3 regions of the Oceanobacter sp. 4_MG-2023 genome follow, and region 1 is predicted to be linked to each of the others. Evidence: predicted binding sites of a transcription regulator. Region 1 holds the regulator's gene; each other region holds the start of a gene.
What was found. The regulator FNR, encoded in region 1, switches genes on or off when oxygen is low (the NO sensors DNR and NnrR bind a similar motif). The targets are predictions, from matches to a motif close to TTGATNTANATCAA.
Positions count from the first base shown of each region.

Region 2: Q8W24_RS02055 (cytochrome-c peroxidase) is a predicted target of FNR. The motif match lies at 2,068-2,081, and genes of this name have one in related genera.
Region 3: paaF (2,3-dehydroadipyl-CoA hydratase PaaF) is a predicted target of FNR. The motif match lies at 2,421-2,434, and genes of this name have one in related genera.

Region 1 is NZ_JAUYVV010000005.1:59,690-63,899, reverse strand. Features, by position in the region: gene Q8W24_RS05615 (NahK/ErcS family hybrid sensor histidine kinase/response regulator) at 1-570, shown strand, start outside; gene greB (transcription elongation factor GreB) at 632-1,111, opposite strand; gene ttcA (tRNA 2-thiocytidine(32) synthetase TtcA) at 1,175-2,026, opposite strand; gene fnr (fumarate/nitrate reduction transcriptional regulator Fnr) at 2,241-3,020, opposite strand; gene Q8W24_RS05595 (sulfite exporter TauE/SafE family protein) at 3,184-3,840, opposite strand; gene ccoS (cbb3-type cytochrome oxidase assembly protein CcoS) at 3,837-4,058, opposite strand; gene Q8W24_RS05585 (heavy metal translocating P-type ATPase) at 4,120-4,210, opposite strand, start outside.
Region 2 is NZ_JAUYVV010000002.1:75,261-79,470, reverse strand. Features, by position in the region: gene purB (adenylosuccinate lyase) at 1-851, shown strand, start outside; gene Q8W24_RS02055 (cytochrome-c peroxidase) at 970-1,956, opposite strand; gene Q8W24_RS02050 (cupin domain-containing protein) at 2,231-3,388, shown strand; gene Q8W24_RS02045 (GNAT family N-acetyltransferase) at 3,417-4,210, shown strand, end outside.
Region 3 is NZ_JAUYVV010000032.1:16,705-20,914, reverse strand. Features, by position in the region: gene Q8W24_RS15860 (phenylacetic acid degradation protein PaaY) at 1-383, opposite strand, end outside; gene paaN (phenylacetic acid degradation protein PaaN) at 399-2,111, opposite strand; gene paaF (2,3-dehydroadipyl-CoA hydratase PaaF) at 2,558-3,340, shown strand; gene paaG (2-(1,2-epoxy-1,2-dihydrophenyl)acetyl-CoA isomerase PaaG) at 3,380-4,171, shown strand; gene paaH (3-hydroxyacyl-CoA dehydrogenase PaaH) at 4,172-4,210, shown strand, end outside.

The sequences.
Region 1 (4,210 bases):
GACAAGGGTCTGGGTTTGGGGTTGGCGATCGTGGATAAAATGTCCGGTATTCTGGGGCATCCGATCAAGGTGCAGTCCCGACTTGGCTTTGGCTCCTGTTTTTCGGTATTGGTGCCTTATGGTCGCCGCCAGCTGTCCCGCAAGGCAACCACACCGGGATTGGCCTTGTTGGGCAATCAGCAATTTCGGGGACGCCGGGCGCTGGTGATTGATAATGAAGCATCGATCTGTCAGGCCATGGCGGTGTTGCTCAGTGGCTGGGGTTTTGAGGTGATCACCGCGCGTAGCTACGAAGAACTGTTGGTGCAACAACCAGAGCTGGATGCCGGTATTGATTTGATTCTCGCCGATTATCATCTCGACAATGGCGTCACCGGGCTGGATGTGGTTCGGCAGATGCGTACCGATCTGGGGCTGGATGCGCCGGTGCTGATGATTACGGCCAATTACACCAATGTGCTGAAACAGGAAGTGCGGGAGCTGGGCTATCGTTTGATGAACAAGCCGGTACGCCCGGCGAAACTCAAAGCCATGATCCATCATATGATTCATCAGGCCATTGTGGTGTAAATCACGGATTCCAGCTTCCAGCCGGTTTCTGGATCAGAACAGCGGCCAACCTCGTCTCTTGTTATAACGGGGTATCGTAACGAATGGCGGTGATTTCCCATTCCCGGGTTGCTTCTTCTGTTTTGATGAACACATCATCACCGACTGACTTCCCCAGACACGCTCTGACAACCGGCGCATTAACAGAGGCATAATGCTTTTTGCCGTAGATTTCATCCGGGCCAACGATACGGAAAAGCAAGGTGTTATCCTCTTCGTCCATCAGGGTAACCCAGGCACCAAAATAGGCCTTGCCTTCCTGACTGGGGTGGTATTCGCTGACCCGTACAGCGTCCAGCCGTTTTCTAAGATAGCGCACCCGGCGGTCAATCTCTCGCAGCCGTTTTTTGTTGTACTGATAGTCGGCATTTTCAGAACGGTCGCCCAGACTCGCTGCCCAGGTCACTTTTTTGGTGACTTCCGGGCGTTCAGTTCGCCAGAGATAATCCAGCTCCTGCTCCAGTTCTGCATACCCCTCAGGGGTGATGATATTGGTATCCATGGTTCTCCCTTGAAGGTTGGGTGCGCTGTCTGGTGAGGAGCTGCCCAGGGGCCGGACGCGCCTTTAATCGATGGTGACGATATCGAGCCGGGTGGCCAGGTGCGTCTGGTCTTGTTGTTGTTGCAAATTGACAAAATCAAACAGATTGAGATCGCCGAGCTGGGAGGGGGCGATATTGCAGATGGCAGCAAAGATATTCTCGCTGCGGCCTGGTTGTACCCTTTCCCATTCGGTCAGCATATTCTTGATGTTCTGGCGCTGCATGTTGTCCTGGGAGCCGCACAGGTTACAAGGGATGATTGGGAACTCCATGGCGGTCGAATAAGCCTGGATGTCTTTTTCCTTGCAGTAGGCCAGCGGACGGATCAGAACGTGCTTTTTATCGTCGCTGAGCAGCTTGGGTGGCATGGCTTTGAGTTTGCCGCCGTAAAACATGTTCAGGAATAAGGTTTCAATGATGTCGTCGCGATGATGGCCCAGGGCGATTTTATTGGCACCAATTTTTTCAGCAAAGCCGTAGAGGGTGCCGCGACGCAGGCGGGAGCACAGGCCGCAGGTGGTTTTTCCTTCCGGCACCAGATCCATGACCACGCTGTACGTGTCTTTTTCAACAATATGGTAGGGAATATCCAGTTTGCCCAGATACTCGGGTAACACGTGTTCGGGGAAGCCGGGCTGTTTCTGGTCCATATTGACGGCAATCAGCTCAAAGTTGACCGGGGCGCTTTTTTTCAGGCTGATCAGGATATCGAGCATGGTGTAGGAGTCTTTGCCGCCCGACAGGCATACCATGATCCGGTCACCTTCTTCGATCATGCAATAGTCTTCAATCGCCTTGCCAACGTTTCGGCGCAAACGTTTATGAAGTTTGTTGAATTCGGTGCGTGCTTTGCGATCAATGACATCGGCGGTCATGCTGGAAAACTCCTGAGCATTCTGGGGCGGAACACTGGCTAAAAATCAGGCGGCGAATTCTAGCGAATAGATTGGCTGGCGTCAGTAACTGTTGCCAGCCAATAACAACGCGGTGGCCGGTTAGCGGGTTCAGGGATGAAACTGGGCACAGAAACAAGGATATAAGGGGTTTTTGCCGTTACCGCTGAGAAGGGTAACGGCACGCTGTGCGGGATTATTCCGCTGGCGTTTTCTCGTCACATTCAATTTGTGGGTTCAGTCCGGCCATTTCATACAGGCTGTTCATGTCCAGAACGATGATTTCCTTGCTCTGGGTTTCGATCAGGGCATTTTTCTGGAAACGGGTGAATACCCGACTGATGGTTTCTACCGCGAGGCCAAGGTAGTTGCTGATGTCGACCCGCGACATGGGCAGGCGGAAGTGGGTGGCACTGAAACCGCGTCGAGCGTAACGGTTGGAGATATCCAGCAAAAACGAGGCTACACGTTCTTCGGCGTTCTTTTTGCTCAACAGCAACATCATGTTCTGGTCGTGACGAATTTCGTTGCCCATGGTGCGCATCAGCTGTTTGCGCAGGTCGGGGAGTTCGTCAGTCAGGTTTTCCAGCTGATGAACCGGAATTTCACAGACGGTGGTGGTTTCCAGCGCTTTGGCGGTGAGAGGGTAATCACCGGCATCGTAACCGGCCAGACCAATCAGTTCGCTGGCGAGATGAAAGCCAGTGATCTGTTCTTCGCCATTACTGGCCAGGGTGTAGGTTTTCAGGGCACCGGTACGTACCGCAAACACGGACTGGAATTCATCCCCTTGCTGGAATAACAGCTGGCCTTTTTGAATGGGCCGGCCGCGGCGAATGATATCGTCCAGTCGCTCCATATCTGTGTCACTGAGCGAGAGTGGCAGACACAGTGCGTTCAGGGAGCAAGTCTGGCAGTGGGGTTGATTACCGCGCAAGGGAGGGTGCGCAGGCTGTGCAGCTTGGTTTGTTTTCATTGAGCTCACCGTGTCGGGTTTTCCGTTATGTAGGGAAGAACCGTGTTCCATTAATTTTCGTATGGTCTTAGCTCGACGAGTGGCTGTCAAGACATTGGTCAAGGTATTGAGTCAAGGTATTGTCAACGGATGATCAGTCGCTGATCAATAACGACCCTGGCTACTATAACCAGATGGCTGCTGCAGTCCAAACGCCGTAACCAATCAGTAACAGTCCGGCAATGATACGGCTAAGGCTGTGACTGAGTAATCGGCTCAGGCTGGTGGCGGCGAGGCCACTGGCGAACAGGGCAGGCAGTGTGCCAAGGCCAAAGCAGAACATGGTCAGTGCCCCTTTGAGGGGATCACCATTGGCGGCGACCCAGCTCAAAGTGCTGTATACCAGTCCGCAAGGGAGCCAGCCCCATAGCAGTCCAAGGCGAAAGCGACTGCTGATCGAATATTGTGTCATCAAGGGGCGGGTAGCAGGCTGCAGCCTTTGCCATAGATATTGGCCAACTTGTTCGATACGGGTGAGCCAGCTTGCCCAGCGGGCAACGTAGAGCCCCATCAGCACCAGCAGTATGGCGGCCAGTGTACGTAATGCCAGCATCAGTACATCATTCAGTTGTTGTAGCCATAAGCCAAGCAGCGAGACGAGCAGGCCGGCAAAGGCGTAACTGGTGATACGACCGCTGTTAAAAGCCAGTGCTGTCAGTAGCGGTTGTTGTTGTGAGCGGGTGCCAATGGCGGCGGCAATGCCGCCACACATTACCAGGCAGTGACTGGAGCCAAACAGGCCCAGCAACAGGGCGGTTAACAGGGAGAGTGGTTCAATCACAATGGGTTTTTATCGGTTGCCGTGGTATGGGGTGCTGGTGTTGTGTCGGTTGCTGCGGGTTGGGTGCTTGCGGGATCGTCATCGTCATCAAAGAGAATTCTGTGAGCCGGAGATTCCATATCATCAAACTGGCCGCTGCGCACTGCCCAGAAAAAAATCAGCGTGGCAATGCTGATCAGGACGATCGAAAGTGGAACAAGTATGTAGATAATATCCATGTTATGTCCATCAAACCAAGCGAGTGGAAGCCATTATAATCTGGCCTTGTGGCTGAGTGTGCTAATTGTGACCGGATACATCCGGTTTGGTCGTCCGGGATAGTCGCAGCGCATTACTGACCACCAAAAGCGAACTGAATGACATGCCAATG
Region 2 (4,210 bases), on a different contig from region 1:
AAACCGCTTCGCCGACGACGCTGGGCAAGGAAATGGCCAACGTTGTCGCCCGCATGGAACGTCAGATCAGCCAACTGGACCAGGTACCACTGCTGGGTAAAATCAACGGTGCGGTGGGTAACTACAACGCCCACTTCAGCGCCTACCCGGATGTAGACTGGCAAGCCAACGCTGACGCCTTTGTGACGTCCCTGGGGCTGACGTTCAACCCTTACACCACCCAGATTGAACCCCACGACTACATTGCCGAGCTGTTCGACACCATCGCCCGCTTCAACACCATCCTGATTGATTTTGATCGTGATATCTGGAGCTATATTTCACTGGGCTACTTCAAGCAGCGCACCATCGCGGGTGAAGTGGGTTCCTCGACCATGCCGCACAAGGTTAACCCGATCGACTTCGAAAACTCCGAAGGCAACCTGGGTATCGCCAACGCCATTTTTGGTCATCTGGCCGCCAAACTGCCGATCTCTCGCTGGCAGCGCGACCTGACCGACTCCACGGTATTGCGCAACATGGGGGTAGGTTCTGGTTATAGTCTGATTGCTTACGCCGCCAGTATGAAAGGCATCAGCAAGCTGGAAGTGAATGCACCACGTATCGCAGCTGACCTCGACAATGCCTGGGAAGTTCTGGCAGAACCAATCCAGACAGTGATGCGTCGTTATGGCATCGAACAGCCATACGAAAAACTGAAAGCCTTCACGCGCGGCAAAGCCATTACCCAGGATGCAATGGGCGACTTTATTGCCAGCCTTGAGTTGCCAGCAGCGGTGAAAGCAGAACTGAATGCCATGACGCCAGCCAGTTATATTGGCAACGCGGAGGCGCAAGCCAAGGCGGTCTGATAAACGCTGGGCTACTCCGGTAACCCGGGTAGCCAGAAAGACAACGGCGAGTCAGATTCATGACTCGCCGTTGCGCTACATCGCCTAAAACCCACCGTCTTAAACCCAACGCCAGCCGTTAATCAAAGGGTTGTGGACGTGGCGTGCTGTCAGTGGATGGCGGCAAGATCGGCAACATAAAGGATGGTTGCTCGCCAGTCAGTGTTTTCAGGAAAGCCACTATCTGGGCATTTTCTGTATCACTGAAATGACGCCCCAGTTGCAAGCGCCCCATGATATCCACTGCCTCTGTCAGCGTGGCCGCTTCACCATCATGGAAGTATGGATAGGTCAGCTCGACATTACGTAATGTCGGCACTTTGAACTTGAAACGATCAATATCCTTACCCGTCACAGCCGCAACGCCTTCGGCCGGGTTATTGGTTTGATAAGCCTCTATCAGCCCCATTTTCTGGAACGAATTCCCTCCAACCGCAGGGCCATTATGACAAGCGACACAGCCAGAATCCTTGAACAAGGTGTAACCGGCTTTTTCATCACTGCTCAGCGCATTTTTATCTCCCAGCAACCACTGGTCAAAACGGGAATTGGGCGTTACCAGCGTTTTTTCAAATTCGGCAATCGCTGTAGTCACCTGATCGATGGTTAATTGACTGGTACCGAATACCTGCTTGAATTCTGCAACGTACTGGGGAATGGACTGCAAGACATCCACCGCCAGTGTATGGGTAAATGCCATTTCTCCCGGATTGGCAATCGGCCCACCGGCCTGCTCTTTCAGGTCGGCCGCCCGGCCATCCCAGAATTGGGCAATATTCATCCCCGAGTTAAGCACCGTAGGTGAATTGATCGGACCCTGCTGCCAGTTGTGGCCAATGGAGGTTTTCAGGTTATCCGTACCGCCCATACTCAAGTTGTGGCAAGAGTTACAGGATATAAACCCGGATTTTGACAACCGGGGATCAAAATAGAGTTTTTTACCTAACTCCACTTGCGCCTGCTTGACGTCTTTTACAGCTTCCAAGGGCTGTATTGGCCCTACAGCCTGGGCTGTAGCGACACAGCCAAGCATTACCAGCGATACCACTAACTGATATTTTTTCATTATGTATCTCTCCCTGAGCGTCACCACGTTGATGTCGTAACCGGCTTTGTTGTAACTGCTGTTATAGTTATGAATGCCCGGTTCATTGACAACCAGCTAATGAATCGGAACTTGAGAAAGATCAAAGAGGTAGCACAGTTCTTCGAGTCAAGTCCGTCAAAAAACAGGCTCCTTGCATCTGGCTGACAAAGCTCAAACAATACGCAGCTTGGACATTCATTATTTTGCGAACCCGTGAATGCCATGGGTTCGCCCTGGTCAGGAACACTCTTTTATGCATCTCCTTGGTGATCTTTCGGTTGCAGTATTCCTGCGTGATTACTGGCAAAAAAAACCGGTTGTTATTCGTCAGGCCTGGCCCGGATTCCAGCCTCTGCTGGCAGCCGATGAGCTGGCTGGCCTGTCACTGGAGTCTGAAATCGAGTCCCGACTGGTGATGGAAAATGGCCCTGCCGGCCCCTGGGAAATTCGTAAAGGGCCGTTCGACGAAGCCGCCTTTGCAGACCTGCCAGACAGCCACTGGACGTTACTGGTACAGGCTGTGGATCACTGGATTCCGGAAGCGGCCGATTTGCTGGAGCATTTTCGCTTTCTGCCGGGCTGGCGTGTCGACGACCTGATGATCAGCTACGCCGTGGATGGCGGCAGTGTTGGCCCTCATTACGACCAGTACGACGTCTTTTTATTACAGGCCGAAGGTCAGCGAGAATGGCGTATTGGCCAGATGTGCAACGATGATTCCCCGATTATACAAGGGCCGATGATACGGGTTCTGGCCGGGTTTGAAGAAACCGACCGCTGGGTACTGGATCCGGGCGATATGCTGTACCTGCCGCCACAGCTGGCCCATTACGGCATCGCCCGGGGCGAGTGCCAAACCTATTCGATCGGCTTCCGTGCCCCCAGTGTCGCCGAACTGGCGCAGTCTGCACTGGATCAGGTATTAAGCAACAGCAGCGAAGATCAACGTTACACCGATGCCGATTACACTGCTCAGGAAGGCAATCCGGGCGAAATATCCGCCGCTGCCAAAACGCGTCTGGCCAAACTCCTGCAAGACATGCTGATGCAACCGGATCATCTGGGAGACATTCTTGGCACTTTAATGACAGAACCCAAATATCCGGAGCATCAATCCGAACGATTGAATGATGACGACTGGGAAGCATGGCGCAGCCAGCATCGGCAACTACCCGATTTACGCAAAAGTGAGCATGCTCGCTTTGCCTATCAGAAAACTGCCAGCGGCCTGGTATTTTACGCCCAGGGGAAAACATCAGTACTCGATAACGACGACCTGGAACTGGCGCAATTACTCAGCAGCCGCAACCAATATCCCCGTGAGCAGATGGCCGATGTCCCCTGCTCCAGACAAGGCTATGAACTACTGCGCCACCTCTGGTTACAACAACTGATTTATCAGGTTGAATGATGCCGATACTAATAAGAAGGAGACAACCATGAGCATTCGTATGGTGCGTACTAACTGGGCTGACCACCAGCAAGGCATCCGGGATGTCCGAGACCGGGTCTATATTCAGGAGCAACAAATTCCACAGGAGGAAGAATGGGATGAAGCCGCAGACCAGGTCGCTCATTATGTGGTCGCCCAGGATGGTGATCGCACTATCGGCTGCATTCGCCTGTTCGATGACGGTCATTTTGGCCGCTTGGCTGTCTTGCCGGAATACCGTTCAGCGGGTATTGGCCAACAGCTGGTTGAAGAGGTCAAGGCATTGGCAGAATCGATGTCCATGCCTCTCTTGCTGGCCAGTGCACAATGCACCGCCATGAGCTTTTATTGGCAACTCGGCTTCTATAACGATGGTCACTTTTACCTCGATGCTGGCATTCCTCATCTGGATATTGCCTTGCCTCTGAACACCAGCCTCCCACCGGAAGATTATCAATACGCCTACCGCATCGGTCAGGACAACAACCGGCACACACTCAGCAGTGCCTGCGAGGTTTTGGGATTTTTACTGACCCAACTGTCCCAGCAACCCACTTCTGTCATGCTGGCCTTGTCTGATCCAGAAAATCCCTACTGGCATCATCCCTTGCTGATTTCAGCATTGGTCAAATATTTACGCCAAGGAAAACACCGGACCATCCATTTGGTTATCCGGCACGACAACCACATTACGGACTTACCACTGTTCACCATGGCACGCCGAGTGGACAGCAAGGTTAAAGTCATGGTCAATAGTGATGTCGATCAGACCCAGGGCGTATTCGGGCGAGAAAGCTGGTT
Region 3 (4,210 bases), on a different contig from region 1:
GGGCAGGTAAAACGGTTTTTGATGAAGGAGGAGGCCGAGACGATTGATTCGGCACCGATATCGGCACCATCCATCACGACGGCATTCATGCCAATCAGGGTATCTTCACCGATAATGCAACCGTGAAGCACTGCGCCGTGACCGATATGGCCATGGCGGCGAATAATCGTGCTGCTTTGCGGGAAACCATGTACCACACAGGTATCCTGGATGTTGGCACCGTCTTCCATAACGATGCGGCCGAAATCACCACGCAGACTGGCGGCCGGGCCAACGTAGCATTGTGCTCCGATGATCACATCGCCAATCAGTACGGCAGTTGGGTGGACATAGGCACTGGGATGAACCACTGGTGTCACGCCATCGATTTTGTAACAAGGCATATAAAGTTCTCCTGATCAGTCAGTGGCGGCGGTCGCTGGACGACGGCTTTGTATCACGACAAAGCGACGACTGACAAACCCTCTGTCGGTGAGAGAAGTGTTGGCTGCCGGGTTGCCACCAGAGCCATGAAAATCACTGAATGTGGCGGACTGGTTCATATAAAAACTGCCATCCAGGTTGATGGATAACGAGACTGCGACGTCCTGAGCCAGATTTTCTGCCTGCGCCAGCACATCGTCGCGGGTGGTGTAGATAGCCAGTGCAATCGCGCCTTGAGCTGACAAGGTCTGGCGTGCCAGTGACAGGGATTCTGCGGTGTCGCGGGTACGAACCAGATACGCAATCGGGCCAAACTGTTCTTTGCCATACAGGTCCTGATCCTGGCTTGCCAGAGCGAGCAGCAGTGGCGTTTGTACGCGAGCTGCGGGAAAATCTGGATGAATCAGGCTTTTGCTATCGAGTAATACGCTGCCCCGTCCTGTGATCGCTTCCCGGCATTGCTGAATTCTGACCAAGGTGTCTTCACTTTGAATTGCGCCGAGGAAGCCGCACGCCTGTGACGGATCGGCGATCCATTGGGTAATACTGCTGACCAATGCATCCGCTACCTGCTCAAATGACCAGCATTTGTCTTCTGCCGTCACGCCGCTGGCAGGAATATAAATGACTTGGGGAGAGGTGCACATTTGCCCAGAGTAGAGACTGAGTGAGAAACCGAGATTGCCAGCAACTGCAGTGATGTCCGTCATGCTGTCAATAATCACGGTGTTGAGCCCGGCTTTTTCGGTAAACACTTCCGCCTGGTGAGCATGCTGTTCCAGCCAGTTGCCAAAGTGGCTTGAGCCGGTGAAATCAATCAGCCGCACCCGTGGATCGGTTGCCAGTCGGGCCGCCAGTGGGGCTGCTCGAGTGTCGACCGCGAGCATTACCAGGCGCGGATCGTATCCGGCTTCGGTAAGCACCTCTTGCAGTACTCTGACGGTCAGTGCCAGCGGCAGAATCGAATCCGGGTGGGGTTTTATGACTACCGGATTGCCCGTCACCAGACTGGCAAACAATCCGGGGTAGGTATTCCAGGTCGGGAAGGTGCAACAGGCGATGCTGAGTGATATTCCCCGAGGCACGATATGCCAATGTTTAGTCAATGAGAGTTGACCACGTTTGCCCATGGGTTTTTGCCATAAGACGGATTGTGGTATCTCCATCATGGCATCCCAGCTGTAGGCAACGGCTTCTACAGCCCTGTCCTGGGCGTGGGGGCCACCGGCCTGGAATGCCATATTGGCGGATTGTCCAGTGGTGTGTTGTACCGCCTGAGCCATTAGCGGACTGAGTGTATTTAACCGGTGAATGGCTTCCATAGCGACCGCCACCCTGGCGTGTGGCCCGGCATCGCGCCAGCCACCAATCAGTGATTGCTGGGTTGCCAGTAACGTATCTGGGTCGTACTGCGGATAGTGGATACCAAGGGCGAAGCCGTAGGGGGATTGCTCCTGGCCCGCTCGTCCAATCTCCTCTACTCCTTGCAGCTTGAACGGCTGTCCGAGCAAGGTCTGGAATTCTGCTGCCGCGCTGGCCAGTGATTCCGCCGGGTACGCTTTGGGATGTTCCGGGAAAGGAGCCCAGTAACCGCGCTGATGAATCGCCTTGATGGCCTGATCCAGCAGGGGCGAGTAGCGGGAAAACCAGAGCGTGGTCTGGCAGTTCGTCATGGCATCAGGCGACATAACAACTCCATTAATGAGTATTTTTGTTTTAAAGACACTAAAATATCTATTATTTGTTATTTACTGTATCAAATCATAGGTAGTTGTTGATTGAAACGGCATCTGTTGGTGTTGTTTGGATTGTCTTGAAATGATGTATTTGAATCCATTTTATTTTCTATCTATTTGAAAAATATTGGTTTTTAATCGAAAAATGCTCGCGTCTATTGATTTTTCAGAGGGTTTTTCCATGTAAAATCTAAATTCGATACATAAAATAAAAAATAAAAAATTGTTTTGTATCTTAATTTTGGGCAGCATTGATAGGTATTGATGCAGGCCAAACAAATCCGCTCCTTGCTTCAAGGCTGACGCTGTCAGGGTTCTGGAGCGAATTGGAACGAAAACGTCTGCTCCTTAAGTCATTGCCGAAACGCTATAAAAACAAAATCGGACAGGTTACTCAGATGACAAAACGCTACGCGACACTGGTCGTGCATAAGGTCAGTGCAGGAGTTCAGCTGATTGAGCTGAATCGCCCTGAGGCACTCAATTCCCTGACCACCGCCATGCTGGGTGAGTTGTCAGCGGTCATGGATCTGGCAGAAATCACGGACGACATTCGAGTGCTGGTTCTCACCGGTAACCGCAAGGCCTTTGCGGCCGGAGCCGATATCAAGGAAATGGCCGAGCGGGATTTGGTCGGTATTCTGAATGACCCTCGCCAGCAGCACTGGCAGCGGATTAGCCGTTTCCCCAAGCCGCTGGTTGCCGCCGTGAATGGCTTTTGTTTGGGCGGTGGCTGCGAGTTGGCGATGCACGCCGATATTATTCTTGCCGGCACAGACGCGCGCTTCGGACAACCGGAAATCAACCTTGGCATTATGCCTGGTGCCGGGGGTACGCAGCGATTGTTGCGGGCGGTGGGCAAGTCGATGGCGATGCAGATGATACTGACTGGTTCGCCGATCACCGCCCGACAAGCCCAGCAATCCGGTCTGGTCAGTGAGATTACCCAACCTGAATTGACGGTTGAGCGGGCATTGGCTGTTGCTGCCAGTATTGCCTGTAAGGCACCACTGGCAGTGCGCCTGGCCAAAGAGTCGGTGCTCAAAGGTATGGATACCGATCTCGCCTCAGGCCTCCGTTTCGAGCGCCATGCTTTTACTGTGCTGGCTGGCACCGCCGACCGCAATGAGGGTATTGCCGCCTTCCAGGAAAAGCGCAAACCGGAATTTAACGGCCAGTAGTGCTGGCAACCCATTCTGATCTCCAGGAGCAATATGCCTATGAATTTCGAGCATATTCTGTATTCCGTTGAGGACGGCGTTGCCATCCTCAGTTTGAACCGTCCCAAAGCGTTGAATAGCTTTAACGAAGCCATGCACCTTGAAGTCAAAGAGGCCCTGAAAGCGACTGTCGGCAATCCGGAGGTCCGCGCCTTGCTGTTGACGGCAGAGGGCCGCGGTTTTTGTGCCGGCCAGGATTTATCTGACCGCAATGTTGACCCTAATGCTGATTCACCGGATCTGGGGTTGTCGATCGAACGCTTTTACAACCCATTGATCAAGACCCTGCAAGACTTGCCGATGCCTGTGATCTGTGCTGTCAACGGCGTCGCAGCCGGTGCTGGTGCGAATATTCCTTTGGCGTGTGACCTGGTACTGGCGGCCCGCTCCGCCAAGTTTATTCAGGCGTTCTGCAAAATTGGTCTGGTGCCGGATTCTGGTGGTAGCTGGTTTCTGCCACGCTTGGTCGGCCTGGCCCGTGCTAAACAAATGGCCTTGCTGGGAACGCCTGTTACGGCTGAGCAAGCGTATGACTGGGGCATGATCTACCGCGTGGTGGATGACGAAGCCTTGCGTAACGAAGCACTGATGCTGGCGAAGCAATTAGCGATTCAACCGACGCAAGGTTTGGCGCTGATCAAGCGTGCCTTGAATCGCAGCGTCAGCAACAGCTTCGAGGAGCAGATGACGCTGGAGAGAGATCTACAGCGTTTGGCCGGTCGTACTGCCGACTACCGCGAAGGCGTAAAAGCCTTTATGGAAAAACGCACACCTGAATTCAAGGGGCGCTGAATGATGCCAGAACAGACCCATACATTGAGTATCGACACT